3 regions of the Cryobacterium sp. TMT1-62 genome follow, and region 1 is predicted to be linked to each of the others. Evidence: predicted binding sites of a transcription regulator. Region 1 holds the regulator's gene; each other region holds the start of a gene.
What was found. The regulator HrcA, encoded in region 1, represses chaperone genes, less so after heat shock. The targets are predictions, from matches to a motif close to TTNGCACTCGNNNNNNNCGAGTGCNAA.

Region 1 (6,635 bases):
GTGCTCCGGGTTTCCGGCAAGACCGGTGTCGGTGTCGCCGAACTCCTCGACCGCGCCACCCGCCTCATCCCGGCCCCGGTCGGCGACCCGGCCGCCCCGGCCCGCGCGATGATCTTCGACTCGGTCTACGACAGCTACCGTGGCGTCGTCACCTATGTGCGCATGATCGACGGCAAGCTGGGCCCGCGCGAGAAGATCCAGATGATGTCGACCCGTGCCACGCACGAGATCCTCGAGATCGGCGTCACCTCGCCCGAGCCCACCACCAGCAAGGGCCTCGGCGTCGGCGAGGTCGGCTACCTGATCACGGGCGTGAAGGATGTGCGCCAGTCGAAGGTCGGCGACACGGTGACCACCGCGCTCCGCCCCGCCACCGTCGCCCTTCCGGGCTACACCGAGCCGAAGCCCATGGTCTTCTCGGGCCTCTACCCGATCGACGGCAGCGACTACCCGGCCCTCCGGGAGGCCCTCGACAAGCTCAAACTCTCCGACGCGTCCCTCGTGTACGAGCCCGAGACATCCGTCGCCCTCGGTTTCGGTTTCCGCTGTGGTTTCCTCGGGCTGCTGCACCTGGAAATCATCACCGAGCGGCTCGACCGGGAGTTCGGCCTCGACCTGATCACCACGGCGCCCAGTGTGATCTACGAGGTCACCACCGACGACAAGAAGTCTGTCACGGTCACCAATCCGAGCGAGTTCCCGAACGGGAAGATCGCCAAGGTCGAGGAGCCGATCGTGAAGGCGGCCATCCTCGCACCCAAGGACTACGTCGGCGTGATCATGGAACTCTGCCAGAGCCGCCGCGGCACCCTGCTCGGCATGGACTACCTCGGCGAGGACCGGGTCGAGATCCGCTACACGATGCCGCTCGGTGAGATCGTGTTCGACTTCTTCGACAATCTCAAGAGCCGCACCGCCGGCTACGGCTCGCTCGACTACGAACCCATCGGCTCTCAGGAGGCCGACCTGGTCAAGGTCGACATCCTGCTGCAGGGCGAACAGGTCGACGCGTTCAGCGCGATTGTGCACCGCGACAAGGCCTACGACTACGGCGTGCTGATGACGGGAAGGCTGCGCAAGCTCATCCCGCGCCAGCAGTTCGACGTGCCCATCCAGGCCGCGATCGGCGCCCGCATCATCGCCCGCGAGTCCATCAGTGCCATCCGCAAGGATGTTCTCGCCAAGTGCTACGGCGGCGACATCTCCCGCAAGCGCAAGCTGCTGGAGAAGCAGAAGGAGGGCAAGAAGCGCATGAAGATGGTCGGCCGGGTCGAGGTTCCCCAGGAGGCGTTCATCGCCGCCCTGTCCGGTGACGAGCCCCCGAAGAAGAAGTAGACGGATGCGCCGCGCCACCTTCACCGATACCGCCGTCACCTACGCGTCCATCGGCGGCACCCTCGCCCCGGACCTGCTCCGGTTCCCACCCAAGGGCTACCGGCCCCTCGAGCGCACCGTGCGCCTTGGCAGCGGTGAGGAGCGCTTCCAGCTGGCCTCGAAGTCGCTGATGACCTGGGGCGTGCAGCGGGGGAGCGGAATGACCGTCACCGACCTGCTGGACGGCACCGGCCAGCAGTACACGGGACTCGTCTTCGACGCCGACGGCCAGGCCGCCCGCGACCAGAAGCCCGAGCCGGACGAGGCCGTCTTCGCCGAGGACGGCACGCCCTACATCGTCAACGGCATGTCCGCGCACCTCACGAGCAAGTTAGGCCCCTTCACCATCGATGCCCCCGTGCGCGTGGTCTACGTGATCGATGAACCCGACCGCCTCGGCTTCGCGTACGGCACCATGGCCGGGCACCCGGCCAGCGGCGAGGAATCGTTCATCGTCGACAGACGCGAGGACGACTCGGTCTGGCTGACCATCCGCGCCTTCTCCCGCCCCGGCAACTGGTTCTACCGGCTGGGCTGGCCGTTCGTGCGGCGGCAACAGGCCAAAATCACCGCTCGGTACCTACGCGCGCTGCATCCGATCGGCGCGGTCTAACCGCATGGGCAGTGCCCTTCCCCTCGGCGACCCCGCACCCAGCGACGGACTGCTGCCGGCCTCGGCCGCCGTGGGAGCAGCCCAGCGCGATTTCGGCGTCTACCTGCACGTGCCGTTCTGCCGGGTCCGCTGCGGCTACTGCGACTTCAACACCTATACCGCCACCGAGTTGCGGGGCGCTAGCCAGCATGACTACGCCGGCCAGGCGATCACCGAGGTCCAGTCGGCCGGCCGGATCCTGACTCAGTCGGGCGTGCCGGCCCGCCAGGCGGCGACCGTCTTCTTCGGCGGCGGCACCCCCACCCTGCTCCCGGCCGACGACCTGGTGCGGATGCTGGAGGCCGTGCGCTCCACCTGGGGGATCGCACCCGGCGCCGAGGTGACCACCGAGGCGAACCCCGACTCCGTCGACGCCGCTTACCTCGGCCGCCTCGCCGACTCCGGCTTCACCCGGGTGTCCTTCGGCATGCAGTCCGCGGTACCGAGCGTGCTGGCCACCCTCGAGCGCACCCACGACCCCGAGCGCGTGCCGCTTGTGGTCCAGTGGGCGCGCGAGGCCGGCCTCGACGTGTCCCTCGACCTGATCTACGGCACACCGGGGGAGACCCTCGTCGATTGGCGCACCAGCCTCGAGCACGCCATCCGGCAGGCTCCCACCCACGTCAGCGCCTACTCGCTTATCGTCGAGGAGGGCACCAAGCTGGCCCACCAGATCAAGCGCGGCGAACTGGCCCCTGTCGATGACGACGTTCAGGCCGAGTTCTATGAGCTGGCCGACGACCTACTGTCCTCGGCAGGCTACGGCTGGTATGAGGTCAGCAACTGGGCGACGGATGACGCGCACCGCTCGCGCCACAACCTCGCCTACTGGCGCAGCCAGGACTGGTGGGGTGTGGGGCCCGGAGCCCACAGCCACATCGGTGGGGTGCGCTGGTGGAACGTCAAGCATCCGTCGGCCTACGGCGATCGGATTCGCGCCGGCGACTCACCGGCTGCCGGGCGGGAGACCCTCGATGCGGCCACTCAGGAGGTGGAGCGGGTGCTCTTGCTCACCCGAATCCGCGAGGGTATCCCCATCGACTCGCTCAGCCCGCTCAGGCGCCACGAGGTGGCGGGACTCATCGCCGACGAACTCATCGACGCGAAAGCAGCCCTCTTCGGTTCGATCGAACTGACCCTCAGAGGACGCCTCCTGGCGGATGCCGTCGTGCGCCGCCTGCTTGCCGACTGAACTCAGTTCACGAACTTGATCGACAGCGGATACGTGTAGTACTCGCCCCGGTTTGCGGCCAAGGCGGCCATGATGCCGAACACGACCATCAGAACGGAGGCAGCCAGGAGAACGAGGTAGCCGACGAGGATGATCGTCAGGACGCCGCCGACCGCGTAGGCGATCAGGAGCGTGAGCTGGAAGTTCAGTGCGGTCGCGGTGTGTGCCCGGATGAACGGGCCGCGGTCCTTGAGCACGATGTAGCCGATCAGGGCCGGCACGAAATAGAACAGAATGCCGCCGACGTGCACGAGGGTGGCCCACAGTTTTTCGTCGGCCGGGTTCATCGGGGTGGGAGCCTGGTTCGGGTTGGGGGGCGGCGGTGGGGTGGAATTGGTCATTGGTGCTCCTTCTGAAGAAAAACCGAGTGCGCCGGGCTACTTGATCAGGCGCAGGGCGAACGGGTACCGGTAGTGGTTGCCGTCCTTCGCCTGGAGGTAGCCGAGCACCGAGAAGACAACACCGAGGATGTACAGCACCCAGGCGAGACCGCCGATGACGCCGCCGATGCCGAATGTGAGGAAGCCGATAACCGTCGCAAAAAAGTTGATCGCGAAGTAGCCGATCAGAAGCGTGATCTGAAAGTTGAGCGCTTCCTTCGCCTCGACGCTGGTCAGAGGTCCGCGGTCTTTGAAGAGCAGCCACAGCACCAGGGACGGCACGAACATGAGGATCCCGCCCAGATGTGCGAGGGACGCCCATTGGCGGTCATCCGCCTCCGTCAGGGGTGCCGACGGTCCCGGGGCGGCAGGCTGGTAGGGCGGTTGCGGCGGCCGTTGGCCCTGGTACGGATCATCGGGTCCGGGACCAGTGAAATTACTCATGATCATGCCTTTCAGTGCACCGGGGAAGAGGTGCTACATGCCTAAGTTACTGCGCCCCAACATTGGGGAGCAATGGGTAAGCCCAGCCGGTCGCGGTATGATTGGCAGTCACATACCGCGAGTGCCAATCGATGCTGCACTCGCGACGCTGGGAGGAGGCGAGCGCCATGGTGTCCGATCGCAGTCTCGAAGTCCTGCGTGTGATCGTTCAGGACTATGTAGCCTCCCGCGAACCCGTCGGTTCCAAATCTATCGTCGACCGGCATTCCTTCGGGGTCTCGGCGGCCACGATCCGCAACGACATGGCCCTGCTCGAAGAGGAAGAGTTGATCGCGGCTCCGCACACCTCGTCGGGCCGCATCCCCACCGATAAGGGTTACCGCCTGTTCGTCGACCATCTCGCCGATCTGCGCCCGCTCTCGGCGGCGCAGCGCCAAGCCATCGAGACGTTCCTCGGTCAGTCGGCCGACCTTGACGAGGTGCTGGCCCGCAGCGTGCGGCTGCTCTCGCAGCTCACCCATCAGGTCGCCCTGGTGCAGTATCCGTCGCTGTCCCGCGCGAAGGTGCGCCACATCGAACTGGTGCCCCTGTCCGAGACTCGCCTCCTGTCGGTTCTGATCACGGATGCCGGACGGGTCGAGCAACGCGTCGTCGACCTGCCCCGGCCTCTGGCTGAACCCGTTCTGATCGAACTGCGCACCCGGTTGAATTCTGCCCTGGTCGGGCTCGGCATGAGCGAGGCCGCCAGCACCCTAACCGGCAGCTCTCTCACCGCCGGCTCCGGCCTCGGCCCGATCGAGCAGCAGGAGGCGGTGGATCTGATCACCGGCACCCTGCGGGACCAGGTCGGCGCGAACAGGCAGGACCGGCTCGTGATGGCCGGCGCCGCCAACCTCGTGCGCACTGAGGAAGACTTCACCGGCAGCATTTTCCCGGTGCTCGAGGCCATCGAGGAACAGGTCGTGCTTCTGCGGCTGTTCGGCGAGATGGCCTCTGACCAGCACGGCGTGTCCGTCAGTATCGGCCGGGAGAATGCCCCGTTCGGTCTGGCCGAGACATCCGTGCTCACCAGCGGCTACTCCTCGCAGGGCGGCAACCTGGCGCGCCTCGGCGTACTCGGCCCCACTCGGATGGACTACTCGAACAACATGGCGGCTGTCCGTGCGGTCGCCCGCTACCTTTCACGCCTTCTCGGCGAGAATTGACCAGTTCCCCTCGGCCCAGAAGCCGGCGGAACACCACATTTCAGAACAGACCTAGGAGAGCCAGCTTTGGCTGACCATTACGAAGTACTCGGCGTTGCCCGCGACGCCTCGACCGACGAGATCAAGAAGGCCTACCGCAGGCTGGCCCGGCAGCTGCACCCCGACGTGAACCCGGGCGCGGATGCATCCGAGCGCTTCAAATCCGTCACGCACGCCTACGACGTGCTCAGCGACGTCAAGCAACGCGACAACTACGACCGTGGCGGCAACGGCCGCTCGGGCGGCGGCGGAGGCGCCGGTTTCGACGGCAACTTCGGCAACTTCGGCGACATTTTCGAGACCTTCTTCGGCGGCGGGGGACCCAGCCGCGGGCCTCGGTCGCGCCGAGAGCGCGGCCAGGATGCCCTGATTCGGGTCGACCTCGACCTCGATGAGATCATCTTCGGCACGCACCGGGAGCTCGAGGTCGACACGGCCATCATGTGCGCGACCTGCAGCGGCACGTGCTGCCAGCCGGGCACCGCGCCCGTCACCTGCGACATCTGCCACGGCACCGGCACCATCCAGCGCGCCGTGCGGTCGCTGCTCGGCAATGTCATGACGAGCAGCCCCTGCGGTTCCTGCCGCGGCTACGGTACGATCATCGCCACTCCCTGCGTCACCTGCCAGGGCCAGGGCCGCGTGCGAGCGCGTCGCACGGTCCCCGTCGACATCCCGGCGGGGGTCGACACGGGCCTGCGCCTGCAGATGCCCGGCAGCGGCGAGGCTGGTCCGGCCGGCGGTCCCAACGGCGACCTCTACCTTGAGATGAAGGTGCGCCACCACGACGTGTTCAGCCGTGACGGCGACGACCTGCTCTGCACCCTCGAGGTGCCGATGACGGATGCCATTCTCGGCAGATCCGCGACCGTCAAGGCGCTCGACGGCGACATCGAGGTCGAGCTCAGGCCGGGCACGCAGAGCGCCGAGATCATCACGGTCAAGGACCGCGGCGTAACCCGTCTGCGCGGGAACGGACGCGGCGACCTGAAGGTCGGCGTGCACGTGGTCACGCCGACCCGTCTCGACCACAAGGAGCGGGAGCTGATCGAGGCCTTTGCGGCCCGCCACAAGGCGCCGGTTCCTGCCCTCAGCGCCTTTCAGCAGGGACTTTTCGCCAAGCTGCGCGATCGGTTTCGCGGCTAGGCGTCGATGGCACACTTCTTCATCGATGAGGCGCTCCACGCCGCCGATTGCGTGCCGGGGGCGGTCGTCGGCATCGGCGGCGCCGAGGCCCGGCACGCGGTCACCGTCAGCCGGGTGCGCCCGGGCGAGCGCCTGCAGATCGGGAACGGGGCCGGGCTCATGCT
Region 2 (6,635 bases), on a different contig from region 1:
CGGTCTTGCCGGCCTGGATCAGCGCAACGCCACCACCGGCGACGATGCCCTCTTCGACGGCAGCCTTCGCGTTGCGGACGGCATCCTCGATGCGGTGCTTGCGCTCCTTGAGCTCAACCTCCGTCGCGGCGCCGGCCTTGATGACTGCGACTCCGCCAGCGAGCTTGGCGAGACGCTCCTGGAGCTTCTCGCGGTCGTAGTCACTGTCGGTGTTTTCGATCTCGCTGCGGATCTGCTGGACACGTCCGGCGATGGCTTCGGGGTCTCCGGCGCCTTCGACGATGGTGGTCTCGTCCTTGGTGATGACGATCTTGCGCGCGTTGCCGAGGAGGTCAAGCGTGACGTTCTCGAGCTTGAGACCGACCTCTTCGCTGATGACCTGTCCACCGGTGAGGATGGCGATGTCCTGCAGCTGGGCCTTGCGACGGTCGCCGAAGCCGGGAGCCTTGACGGCGACCGACTTGAAGATTCCGCGGATCTTGTTCACCACGAGCGTGGCCAAGGCCTCGCCGTCGACGTCCTCGGCGATGATGAGGAGCTGCTTGCCGGTCTGGATGACCTTGTCCACGATGGGGAGCAGGTCCTTGATGTTGGAGACCTTGGAGTTGACGATCAGGATGTAGGGGTCTTCGAAGACCGCTTCCTGACGGTCGGGGTCGGTCACGAAGTAGGCGGACAGGAAGCCCTTGTCGAAGCGCATGCCCTCGGTGAGCTCGAGCTCGGTGCCGAGAGTGTTCGACTCCTCGACGGTGACAACACCCTCCTTGCCGACCTTGTCGATGGCCTCGGCGATGATGGCGCCGATTTCGGCGTCACCGGCGGAGATGGAAGCGGTGGCCGCGATCTCTTCCTTGGTCTCGACCTCTTTGGCGTTGGCGATGAGCTCAGCGATCACGGCGGCCGTGGCCTTCTCGATGCCACGCTTGAGGCTGATCGGGTCTGCTCCGGCCGCGACGTTGCGCAGGCCTTCACGAACGAGCGCCTGAGCCAGGACGGTGGCGGTGGTGGTTCCGTCGCCCGCGACGTCATCGGTCTTCTTGGCGACCTCCTTGACGAGCTCGGCACCGATCTTCTCGTACGGGTCGTCGAGTTCGATCTCCTTGGCGATGGACACGCCATCGTTGGTGATCGTGGGAGCGCCCCACTTCTTTTCCAGCACCACGTTACGTCCGCGCGGGCCGAGGGTGACCTTGACAGTGTCAGCGAGGATGTTCAGGCCACGCTCAAGGCCGCGACGGGCCTCTTCGTTGAAAGCAATGATCTTTGCCATATGTGTTTCTCGTCCCTCCCGGACGTTACCAAAACGGTGATGGGTTGGCACTCAAACAGAGAGAGTGCCAAGTAGATTCTGGCACTCTGGGGTCGAGAGTGCAAGTGAACGGCAAGGTGCCGCGGCCGCGGCTACGGCACCAGCACAACCGTGCCTCGGTCCGACGGCACCAGCTCGATCCAGGTGTTACCGGCGGCGAGACGAATCGTCACGCCGAAGTCATCGACGAGACGGATGGGGGCGGTCTGGTCGGCCTTGGACCAGACCGCATGCACGGACTTGCCGCCGGCCGACACCCAGGCTTCCCCCGAACCGATCATTGTCGTCGTGGGAACATCTCCGTAGGTGCCGTCGATCGCGACCCGCAGGACCAGGACGTTGGTCGCCCGCAGCTGCGCACCGGTGGCGTCGAGGTCAGGTGCGCCCTCCTGCGAGCGCAGGTAGGCAGCACCGGCCGCATCCCACGTCCAGCCGGGCCAACGGGCGGTGGAGAAGGTGGAGTTGATCGCCGCGACGGGCGCGCCGTCGACGGCCGCGGACGATCCCTGCACGGTCGCGGAGTAGGCAAATTGCTGGTTCGGCGGCGGCACGGTGGCGTTCCGCGCGACGAGCGCTGAGGCCTGGAGGATGACGTTGTGCGGGGCTTCCCGGTCATCCGAACGCGCGAAGAGGCCGGTGTCGTCGGTATCGAAAGCGGCGCTGACGACATCCGTCGCGTCCATCAGGTCGATGAATTTCTGTTGGCCGCCGGAATAAGCCGCGATTCCGCCGAAGGGCGCGATGATGTCCGGGTCCATGGGTCGGATCGATCGCACCGGCCCGACGAGTTCAGGCACGTCGGAATGCCAGACCGCGACATAACGGGTCAGCCCGCCCTCGACCAGTTCTTCGAAGACGATGTCGGCGCGCTCGAGAGAGAGCTGCGGCCTGGCCGCTTCGTGGTTGTCGATCTTCACCGAGAGGGCAGGGTTCTGGAGGCTCCCGGCCGGCACACTCGTGCCACGCAATGGGGCGACCGCCGGGTCTGCGGCCGACTCGAAGGTGGAGTTCCAGGGCGTGCTGGTCGAGCTTGCCGGCGGCTTCGGCGCGTCACTGGCGCATGCGGAGACCAGCAGAAGGGGCGGCAGAAGGACGACCCCGAGCATCCGGATGGACCGGATTCTCGGTGCCGCACTTCGTCGCTGCGCTTGAACCACTCTTTTCGTTGTCACGCCCCAAACCCTAACGCGGCTGCACTGCCGCGCACACATGCCTGGGAGCGACCCGACCCTGCGGTCGACCGCTGGAACATCCCCCGCTGGATCAGATCGGACGAACCGCTTCTGCCTGGGGCCCCTTTGCCCCTGTACCCAGTTCGAAGATGACGTGCTGTCCCTCTTCCAGAACCTTGTAGCCGTGCATGTCGATGGCCGAGTAGTGGACGAAGACGTCCTGGCCACCTCCATCGACGGTGATGAAGCCGAAACCCTTTTCAGCGTTGAACCATTTGACGGTTCCGTTCGCCATGTATAACTCCTTGTTGCTGTGAATTCGTCGACACGCGCCCGCTGGCCGTACCGGGCCTGGCGCAAGGATTGCGTCCATTGCATTCGACCGATGGAATACGTCTCCTGCGAGAACGCCCGGACAAACAAAATGAGGGACCAACGCCCAATTTACGGAAGCTCCGGAAGAACGAAAGGGGGTTGACGCGCGAGCGCCGGACGTATAGGCGACGGCTATTCGGCCGGCTCGTAGTCGGCGCCGACAACAACGGTCAGGTCCGCTGCGGAATCGGCGAAATCGCTTGAAAGCAGCACCTCCGAGCCGGGCAGTGACTCCGCGACTCCGCGGGCCGCTCCCTCCAGGGCCGCGTCGGCGTAGTAAACCGTCGTCGTCTGCACATCCTCCGTGCTCGCGTTGTCCAGCTCTTCGATCGTCCAGCCCTCCGCCTCGAGGAGATCGCCAACGGACCGGGCGATCCCCTCGCCGGCGGTCCCGTTTAAAACGGTCACGGTCGAGTCAGGGTCCACGGTCGCGGCCGGCGTCGGCACCGGCGCCGGCGCCGGAGTGTCACTCGGAGTGGCGCTCGGCTCGGCCGTGCTGTCAGCAGTCGTCGCCGTGCCCGGCAACTCGAAGTTCAGGTTGTTGTTCAGGACGGCCAGGCCGACGACTCCGATTCCGACCAGCAGCACGGTTGCGCCAAGAGACCACCACACTGCGACCCAGCCGCGCCCTTTCTTGCCGGGCGCGCGGTGGGCCCCCACCCGCTCCAGGAAGTGCGGGAAGTGGTCGAAGCGGTCTTTAGCGTAGGAATTCGGCATCGTGAGGCTGGTCAGATCCTTTGTAGTGGTGATGAGACACGGGAAGGGTGCAGGTCAGGGAGTCAATCGGTGGACTGTAGCGACCGGCGGCCCCTTGCCTGCGACCGGGCGTCGCGCAGCCGCTGCAGGCGTTTCACCAGCATCGGGTCGTGGGCCAGGGCCAGCGGCGAGTCGATCACAACCCCCAGTAGTTGATAGTACCGGGCGGCCGAGAGGCCGAACTCGGCCCGGATCGCCTGTTCCTTGGCGCCGGCATGCTTCCACCACTGCCGCTCGAAGGCGAGGATCAACCGGTCGCGCGCGGACAAGCCTGCCGGCGAGGAGGACTCCGAGGCAGGCTCCGCGGGAGTCGACGAGCCGGGAGCTCCGTCCACGTGCCACCTCCCTCGATCTCTGCAATCCTAATTGTCGATGCCTGCGTACTCGCTGGGCCGTTGGCCGTGCTGTCCAAGGTGGAAAATCCTGCCGGGCTCCTGATCGAGGAATACCACCGCGGTCTGGCGAGTTTAGTGTTGATACGGACAGATTTCGGCCTCTCCGGGGTCGAGCAGGAAGGAACGGAACATGGACTACGAGGTCGAGAAGTCGGATGCGCAGTGGCGCGCGGAGCTGAGCCCCGAGCAGTACGCCGTACTGCGCGGCGCCGCCACCGAGCGGGCGTGGGCCGGCGAGCTCCTCGATGAGGGCCGCTCCGGGATTTACACCTGCGGGGCTTGCAATGCCGAGCTGTTCAAAAGCGGCACGAAGTTCGACTCCGGTTGCGGCTGGCCGAGCTTCTACGAATCGGTGCGTCCCGAGGCCGTTGAACTCCTCGAAGACCGCACCCTCGGGGTTGTGCGCACCGAGGTGCGCTGTGCTAAGTGCGGCTCTCACCTGGGCCACGTTTTCGACGACGGATTCGGAACGCCCACCGGCGACCGGTACTGCATGAACTCCATCTCGCTCAATTTCAAGCCGGTCGAGTAAGCGTTGCCCGACCTCCTTGATACGGTCAATCATCGACGCTCCCACTCCAAGGTCACCGGGCAGGCACCGAGCCATGCGGAACTGCTGCCTTTGGTGGCTGTCGCGGCCCGTGTCGCCGACCATGGCGCTCTGCGTCCGTGGCGGCTGATCGAGTTGCGCGGTGACGCCCGGCGCCGCCTGGGCGAGGCCATGGTCGAGGCCGCCGGGCTGAACGGCGCCGAAGCCGCCAGGCTGGCCGCTAAGCCGCTGCGCGCCGAACTTCTGATCGCCGTGGTCGCGAGCCGTCGCGAAAGCGACACGGTGGCGGTCTGGGAACAGGACGCCGTCGCGGCCGGTGTCGCCCACATGCTGAGCCTTCTCCTCGCCGCCCAGGGCTGGGGCGTCATGTGGCGTTCCGGCGCCCTGGCCCGCACGCAGCCGGTGAACGAAACCCACGGCCTCGCGGCCTCGGAAGAATTGCTCGGCTGGCTGTACGTCGGGGGCATTCCGGCCGATGCAAAACCGGGCGTGCGCTCGCCGATCGATCCGACGGATTTTCTCAGCGCCCTCGAGGAAACCGTCACCGAGAGAATCACGATCTGAAGCGATGAGAGAACAGGGCCGGCCACGGGACTTGAACCCGTAACCCCCACTTTACAAGAGTGGTGCGCTACCAATTGCGCCAGGCCGGCATGAGGCGATTGACGCCTTGACTAATTATCCTAAATGACGAACCCGTGCTGTGCCGCCATCGAAGCGGGGCGACTACCCTGCCGGTGCCGGCTCGGGGGTCGGCGTCGAGGTGGAGTAGGTCGCACCGGCCGCCTGTAGCACGAAGGCCGCGAACTCCCTCGGGTCGTCGAGTGCGCCGACGTACTGCTTTCCGTTGACGAGCACGGTGGGTGTGCCGGTGATGGCCTCGACCTCGGTGTTCGGCAACGGACCGGACAGAGCCCGGTCGGTGGATGCGATGACCCACGATTTGAAGGTCGTATCGTCAATGCACGCGTTGATCTGCGACACCCGGTCGCTCACGCCGGCGTCCTTCACGAGGCCCTTGATGGCCGCGTCGTCGTGACCGGCAGTGCCCTCCTTGGGCTGTTCCTGGAACAGGATGGCGTTGAAGTCGTAGAAGTTTGCGGGGGCGTAATTGGCCACACATGCGGCGGCGTTCGCAGCCCGAAGCGAGTATTTCGTGCCGGAGGACTTGTGGGTCAGGATCGAAACCGGGTGGATCTCCACGGTCGCGGCACCCGACGTGACCCATTGGCTGATCTGGTCACTGTTGGCGGCATCGAACTCGCTGCAGAACGGGCAGAGGTAGTCGGCGTAGACGCGAATGTCGGCGACCGTGCCGGTCGCATCCGGCTTGGACGGTATCGGCTTGGCCTCGGGCTGGAGCGCGGAGGTCGTGACCGGGGTCATCCCCTCGGAGATCAGCACGCCGTCACTGGCCATGTTCGCCGGACCGGGGCCGACCGGGGGAATCGAGTTGATGATGACCACGACGATGACCGCGGCAATGGCGACGCCGGCGACGGCGATTCCGCTGCGCAAGGCGACCCGGTAACGGCGGTCCTTCTTCTTCTGCTCCTCGCGGATCCGCTTGGCCTTGGTGCGCACCGCGTCACGTCGCTGATTCTTAGAGGGACGGCTGTCGCCCGATCCGCCAATAGTCATGAATGCTCGCTCCGAGTAGTTAGTGCAGAGGCAAGCCATTTGCGAATGCCTCCCAAATAGTAGGTCCCCTTTCTGGGAAACGTCCAGACGAGGCCTGTAGGCGGGCTCCGCCGCAGAATTCCCGCCGTCGCCGCGATCCCCCGACATGACATACTTAGAAAGTTGACCTGTGGCACATGACGTGTGGCAGGCGTAGTAACCCATCACAACGGATCGTCCGGCACGTACCTGCCGGTGAAGGAGTAATCAACCATGGCTTCAGTCACGTTCGACAAGGCGACCCGCCTGTATCCGGGTTCCTCTATTCCCGCCGTTGACAAGCTCGACCTGTCGGTTGCCGACGGCGAGTTTCTCGTGCTGGTCGGCCCGTCCGGCTGCGGCAAGTCCACGTCCCTGCGCATGCTCGCCGGCCTTGAAGAAGTCAACGACGGCAACAT
Region 3 (6,635 bases), on a different contig from region 1:
TCCTGCTGATCCCGTTGATGATCGCGATCGCGAACGACCCGACCCTGCTCAATACCTACTGACCTGGAGGCCACGGGCAGAAACCCTGCGCGTCGATGACCCGTGACCCGATATGCAATTAGCGACGCCACCCCGTCGTCCGGAAAGGAATGAATTCGCATGAGCGATTCCAACAACCCCAGCAACTCTGACGTGCCCCGCGTGCCTGACGTGCCCCAGGTGCCCGGCGTGCCGGAGGTGCCTGACGTGCCGCAGGTCCCCGATATCCCGCGCGACGAGCAGGGGGCGTCCGCCGCCCCGCCGGCGTACAACGGCCCGACCCCGCCGGCCTCCGTTCCGCCCGCCTTCGGCGCCGCGACCCCGCCGCCCGGCTACGACACCCCGGCGATGACCCAGGCGCCTGCCCATGGCGGCGCGTATTCGTCGCCCTTCGGTGCGGTCGCCGCGAAGCAGCCGATTTTCAGCATCTTGGCGCTGGTCGCCGGCGTTATCGGCGTGCTCGGCTCGCCGATCGTGTTCCTCCCGATTGTGGGTGGCATCCTCGGACTGTTCATCCCCGCCGCCGCGGTCGTCCTGGGCTTCCTCGGTAAGTCGAAGGAGCCGCAGGCGAGGGGCTTCTGGCTGACCGGGCTGATCACGGGGTTCATCGGCGTCGGTCTGGCACTGGTCAGTATCGTGATCTGGTCTGTCTTCTTCGCCACCATCCCCACCTCGTCGTACTGAGCGGAAGATAGCAGCGGGGATGGTTGGGGAGGAACGGGACTGGTCCCGCAACGATGACTTCCGGGTCGACCTCACCCGGCCTCCGGCGCCCGCTCCGGGGGAGCTGGACTACGCGTCGACCATCACAGCCCCTACCGAATGGGTGCCGTACGTCTACACCGACAGCGAGCTGACCGCGCAGGCAGGCCAGGGCGGGCTGTCCATCGCATCGCTCGTCTTCGGGCTGCTGGGGCTGCTGATCGCGGTCTTCGGCGTCTGGGGTGCGGCGCTCTCCCTGGCCGCGGTCGTGCTGGCCGTGATGGCCCGCGTGACCGAGCGCCGTGCCGGCACCGCGTGGGCCTACGGGCTGTGGACCGGGCTGGCCGGGCTGGTCCTCGCGGTCGGGTGGGTGTTGATCGTCACACAGGTGCTGACGGTCGTGCCCGGCTGAGCCATGCTGTCCTTCGCCGCTGGCCTCAGTCGAGTGGCGGAATCCGCTCCACCAGCAGAGCCACCCGGTGGCCGGCGGCCCGGGTGAGCACGAGCGTCGCCGACTCGGGGCCCTTGAGCTTCAGTCGGGTGCGCAGGGTGGCCGGGTCGACGTCCACGCCGCGTTTCTTGATCTCGAGAGTGCCGATGCGGCGTTCTTGTAGGCCCAGCCGCAGCTTCTTCTCGTCGACCGGCAGCACCTCGAGCACCCGGAATGCGGTGGCGAAGGGCGTGCGTTGCAGGGTCTCGGAGGTGAAATACGCGATCCCCTCGCTCAGCATCGACGCGTCGAGCGACCGGGCCAGGTCCCCGATCAGACGTGCACGGATGATCGCGCCGTCCGGCTCGTACAGGTAGTCGCCCAGCACTCCCACCGGGGCATCCGTGCTGTCGTGGGGCGCGGTCAGTTCGTGGATCCCGGTCCGGCCGAGCAGCAGGGCGGAGCGACGGATGCCGGCGCGCGCCAGTGCTCCGAACCACAGCCCCATCTCCACGAGCTTGCCGTCCACGGAGACCCACTGCGACTCGGCCTCCGCGGGGATCAGCTCGCGGTCGTGGCCCGGCCCGAGCTTGACGCCGACGGGCATCCGCTCACTGAGACCGAAGACAAAATCGAGGTGCGGGGAGTAGTCCTCCGGCCGGGTCAGGCGCGAGGTGTTGGAGTGCCCGGCGGTGCGCCGGGCCGGGTCGAGCCAGGCGGCGTCGAAGCCGGCCAGGTCGACGTCTTCCGCGGACGAGTGCAGCACGCTCGCGTTCTCGAACGGAGCCAGGTTGTAGCTGGCGACGGTCGCGGTCACCTCGTCGGCGTCCACCCCCGTCACCGTGAGGTCCATGGCGGCCAGGGCCATGGCGTCGCCTCCGATGCCGCAGCCGAGGTCGACGACCCGGTTCAGGGACGCGCCCGCGAAGCGGCCGGCGTGCAGCGCCGCCACCCGCAGCCGGGTGGCCTGCTCGAGGCCGGCCTCCGTAAACAGCATGCGGCCGGCGAACTCGCCGAACTTGGGCACGGCCCTGGCTCGGAGCCGGGACTGGCTGAGCACCGCGGTGACCAGCTCGGGGCTGTGTCCGGCCTTGCGGAGTTCGCTCACCACCCGCACGACGTCGGCGGCCGCGTCGTACGGCGGCAACGAGTCCAGCAGGCGTAAACCGCCCGGCGATAACAGCTCGACGAGCTCTGAGCGTTCCATCGTGTAAACCTATCAACACGACGCATCTGGCACTCACGTTGCGTGAGTGCCAGATGCGCCCTAAACTCGTCTTGGCACTCTCGCTGTGAGTCTGCTAACTATGTCTTAGCTAAGAAAGAGGTCAACCGTGTCGGTCTCCATCAAGCCGCTCGAGGATCGCATCGTCATCAAGCAGGTCGACGCAGAGCAGACCACCGCATCAGGTCTGGTCATTCCTGACACCGCCAAGGAAAAGCCCCAGGAGGGCGAAGTTGTCGCAGTCGGCCCCGGCCGCATTGACGACAACGGCAACCGCATTCCACTCGACGTCGCCGTCGGCGACAAGGTGATCTACTCCAAGTACGGTGGAACCGAAGTCAAGTTCGGTGGTGAGGACCTCCTCGTCCTGTCGGCCCGCGACGTGCTCGCAGTCGTCGTTCGCTAGCCACACCCACGCAACGGTAGAATCCCGGATGGCCCTGGCCATCCGGGATTCGTCGTTAAGAAAGGTCCGCTGTGGCGCAAGACCCTCTTCCACCCGGGAAAATCCGCGCGGCCCGCCCGGCGCGGTCGGAGCAGAGCAAGGGACTGATCTACGCGGTCCTCGCCTACACCCTCTGGGGCACGCTGCCGCTCTACTTTCTGCTCCTCGCGCCCAGTGGTGCCTTCGAGATCGTGGCCTGGCGGGTTCTCTTCTCCCTGGTGTTCTGCGCACTGCTGATCACGGTCACGCGCAAGTGGAAGTCCTTCCTCGCGCTGCTGCGGAGGCCTCGAATCGTGTTCACCATGGGTCTGGCCGGCCTGCTGATCTTCGTCAACTGGCAGACCTACGTCTTCGCCGCCCTCAGCGGCCACGTGGTCGAGGCAGCCCTCGGCTACTTCATCAACCCGATCGTGACCGTGTTCCTCGGCGTCATTCTGCTGCGCGAGAGGCTGCGCCTGCTGCAGTGGGTGGCCGTGGGAATCAGCCTCGGGGCCGTCGTCGTGCTCACCGTCGGCTACGGCTCGCTGCCGTGGGTGTCGCTCATCCTCGCGTTCTCGTTCGGATTCTACGGATTGATCAAGAAAAGGGTCGGCCGCGACGTCGATGCCGTCGCCGGACTCACCCTCGAAACGGTCTGGCTCGCACCCATCGCCGTGGTGCAGCTGATCGTGGTGGCCTCTGTCTCCGGTCTCACCTTCGGAAGCGTGTCCATCTGGCATACCGTGGGGCTGCTGGCAGCAGGTGTTGTGACCGCTGTGCCGCTGTTGTTCTTCGCCGCCGCGGCCCGGCGCCTGCCTCTGACATACATGGGTCTGATCCAGTACTTCGCTCCGATCCTGCAGTTCCTGGTCGGCGTCTTCGTGCTGCTCGAGCCCATGCCGCCCGAGCGCTGGGTCGGTTTCGCACTGGTCTGGGTGGCGCTGGTCGTTCTCACGACCGACATGGTCCTCACCGGACGCGCGCCCCGGCGTGCGTCCCTTGAACCGGTCTGAGCCCCGCTACGCTCGGGGACGCACCTCGTATGTGAAAGGACACCGGATGCGCACTGCGTCGACTTCCCTGCCCGTCATCCTCGTCGGGGCGCTGGCCTGCGTGCTCCTGCTGTCCGGATGTAGGGCTGAGGTCGCGCCGCCCTCAGTCGAGCCCGCTGCCGCCGCGTCCGTCGTGGTGGCTCCGTCCGGTGACGGGACCGTGCGCCTCGGAACTCTGTTCCCCATGACGGGCCCGGCGGCGGCCAGTGGTGCGGCACAGGTGGCCGGCTCCGAACTGGCCGCCCGGGAGATCACCGAGCAGGGCCGAATTCTCGGGACTCCGATCGAGATCATCCACCGCGACTCCGCCGTCGACCCGGCGACGTCGCTGACCGACTTGTTGGCTCGTGGCGTCGACGTCGTGCTGTGGGACGCCACCGTTCCGATGCCGGGCGATCTGGCGGCCGCCGTCGCGGCGCCGCCGGTGGTACTGCTGTGGCTCGGCGACTTCGCGAACGGAGGCACGCCGCTGGCCGCCAGTGACGGCTTCGCAGCGCGCCTGCGCACCCTCGATCCAGGGCTGGTCGACACTGCCGGCGGCGGTGAAGCCTATGACGGAGTCGTCTTGAGCGCCCTGGCCGCAGCACGGGCCGGAGACGACGGTGCGGCGTCGATCAGGCCCGCTCTCGACCAGGTCAGTACCGGGGCGTTCGCCTGCGCATCCTGGGGAGAATGTGCGGCCGCGCTGGCCGATGCGCAACAGATCGCTTATCAGGGCGTCACCGGCCGCCGATCGTAACGATTTGGTCTGCGTTACACGGATGTAACCCGGTTGCCTTGTTTCGCGCGATTCCTGTCAATAATGTGACAGAACGGCAGTCAATCGACCGCTGTCATTTCTCATTCCTAGTCCCAAGGAGCAACATGAGCGTATTCGCGAAGGCCTCGGCCTCCCGCTCAGTTCGGGCAGTCGTCACTGGAGTCGCCTTGGTCGGCGTCAGTGCACTTCTGCTCACCGGCTGCAGCAGCAACACCACTGAGCCGGCTGCATCGGAAGCCCCCGCCGCGAGCGGAGACGCCCAGGCCATCACGGCCGGCGACCGTGACCTGACCCTGAAGGTCGGCACCATCCTTCCCCAGAGTGGCGCCCTGGCCTTCCTCGGCCCGCCCGAAGAAGCCGGCGTCGCCCTGGCCGTCAAGGACATCAACGACGCGAACCTCGGATTGACCGTTGAGGCCATCTTCCGTGACTCCGGCGACACCACGACGGACACCGCGACCGGTTCGGTGACCGACCTTCTCTCGCAGAAGGTTTCCGCCATCATCGGCGCGGCATCCTCCGGCGTCTCCAAGACCGTGATCGACCAGATCACCGGCGCGGGCGTCGTGCAGTTCTCCCCGGCCAACACCTCGGCGGACTTCACGAAGTACGCCGACAAGGACCTCTACTGGCGCACCGCGCCGTCCGACCTGCTGCAGGGTGAAGTCCTGGGCACCCAGATCGCCGACGACGGCAACAGCACCCTCGGCCTGATCGTGCTCAACGACTCTTACGGCACCGGCCTGGCCGAGTCCACGACGACCGCCTTCGAGGCTGCGGGCGGCGAGGTTGTCGCCACGTCCCTGTTCAACGAGGGTGACTCCAACTTCGCCGCTCAGATCTCCGAAGTGACCGCCGCCAACCCCGACGCGATCGCCCTGATCACGTTCGACCAGGCCAAGGTCATCACCCCCGCACTGGTCGGCTCCGGCTTCCCCGGTGGCAACCTGTACTTCGTGGACGGCAACCTGTCCGACTACAGCAAGGACTTCGACGCCGGCATCATCACCGGTGCCAAGGGCACGCTGCCCGGCCTCGACGTAGGAACCCTCGGCGACTTCACCGATCGTCTCAAGGAGATCGACCCCACCCTGACCGACTTCAGCTACGCGGCAGAATCTTACGACGCCGTCATGCTCGTCGCGCTGGCCGCCTACGCGGCCAACGACGTCTCGGGTGAGGCCATCTCCAAGCACCTCCGCCAGGTCTCTGGGGGAACCGGCGACGGCACCACGGTCTCCGACTTCACCGCGGCGGCTAAAGCCCTCGCGGCCGGCGACCAGGTCGACTACGAGGGCTTCTCCGGCCCGGTCACGTTCGATGAGAACGGCGACCCGACCGAGGCAACCATCGGCGTCTACGAGTACCTCGAAGACAACACGTACAAGCGCATCAACTAGTCACGATTCGTCGCTGACCGGCATTCGATCTGGAAGGGCCCCGACTTCGGTCGGGGCCCTTCTTCGTGCGCCCGGTGACGGCCGTCACCCGGTGACGCCCCTCTCCCGGACACGATCGGCGTCACCGGACACGGAGCACCGGACACACGGAAGCGGCGCCCGAAGATCTCGGGCGCCGCTTCGTCGTGCGGGGCGTGCAGTCGGTGCTGGCGGCTCCGGCTAGTCGTCCTGGCCGAGGGTGCCGAGGTAGAGGCCGATCACCTTGGGATCGTTCAGCAGCTCGCGGCCGGTGCCCGTGTAGGCGTCACGGCCCTGGTCGAGCACGTAACCGCGGTCGCAGATCTGCAGGCACCGGCGCGCATTCTGCTCCACCATGATCGTGGTCACGCCGGCCTTGTTGATCTCCTTGACACGCAGGAACGCCTCGTCCTGGCGCACGGGGGAGAGGCCTGCGCTCGGCTCGTCGAGCAGCAGTACGTGCGGGCCCATCATCAGCGCCCGCGACATGGCCACCATCTGGCGTTCCCCGCCGGACAGCGATCCGGCGCGCTGCTGCAGACGCTTCCCGAGCTCCGGGAAGATCTCCGTGACGAACTCGAGGCG

Region 2: a site for HrcA is predicted at 1,315-1,341, ahead of groL (chaperonin GroEL). Genes of this name have one in related genera too.
Region 3: a site for HrcA is predicted at 2,405-2,431, ahead of groES (co-chaperone GroES). Genes of this name have one in related genera too.

What each region holds. Positions count from the first base shown of each region.
Region 1 is NZ_SOGZ01000047.1:112,311-118,945, forward strand. Features, by position in the region: gene lepA (translation elongation factor 4) at 1-1,335, shown strand, start outside; gene E3T34_RS14295 (DUF1990 family protein) at 1,340-1,987, shown strand; gene hemW (radical SAM family heme chaperone HemW) at 1,992-3,218, shown strand; gene E3T34_RS14305 (DUF4870 domain-containing protein) at 3,221-3,598, opposite strand; gene E3T34_RS14310 (DUF4870 domain-containing protein) at 3,635-4,081, opposite strand; gene hrcA (heat-inducible transcriptional repressor HrcA) at 4,249-5,286, shown strand; gene dnaJ (molecular chaperone DnaJ) at 5,353-6,471, shown strand; gene E3T34_RS14325 (16S rRNA (uracil(1498)-N(3))-methyltransferase) at 6,478-6,635, shown strand, end outside.
Region 2 is NZ_SOGZ01000016.1:68,762-75,396, reverse strand. Features, by position in the region: gene groL (chaperonin GroEL) at 1-1,270, opposite strand, end outside; gene E3T34_RS04040 (DUF3048 domain-containing protein) at 1,402-2,481, opposite strand; gene E3T34_RS04035 (cold-shock protein) at 2,573-2,776, opposite strand; gene E3T34_RS04030 (LytR C-terminal domain-containing protein) at 2,989-3,573, opposite strand; gene E3T34_RS04025 (DUF3263 domain-containing protein) at 3,636-3,947, opposite strand; gene msrB (peptide-methionine (R)-S-oxide reductase MsrB) at 4,138-4,539, shown strand; gene E3T34_RS04015 (nitroreductase family protein) at 4,543-5,121, shown strand; tRNA gene E3T34_RS04010 (tRNA-Thr) at 5,138-5,210, opposite strand; gene E3T34_RS04005 (thioredoxin domain-containing protein) at 5,284-6,198, opposite strand; gene E3T34_RS04000 (ABC transporter ATP-binding protein) at 6,451-6,635, shown strand, end outside.
Region 3 is NZ_SOGZ01000036.1:14,798-21,432, forward strand. Features, by position in the region: gene E3T34_RS15865 (DUF4190 domain-containing protein) at 1-62, shown strand, start outside; gene E3T34_RS10740 (DUF4190 domain-containing protein) at 160-723, shown strand; gene E3T34_RS10745 (DUF4190 domain-containing protein) at 743-1,153, shown strand; gene E3T34_RS10750 (methyltransferase domain-containing protein) at 1,179-2,378, opposite strand; gene groES (co-chaperone GroES) at 2,506-2,802, shown strand; gene rarD (EamA family transporter RarD) at 2,904-3,833, shown strand; gene E3T34_RS10765 (ABC transporter substrate-binding protein) at 3,880-4,611, shown strand; gene E3T34_RS10770 (ABC transporter substrate-binding protein) at 4,737-6,032, shown strand; gene E3T34_RS10775 (ABC transporter ATP-binding protein) at 6,252-6,635, opposite strand, start outside.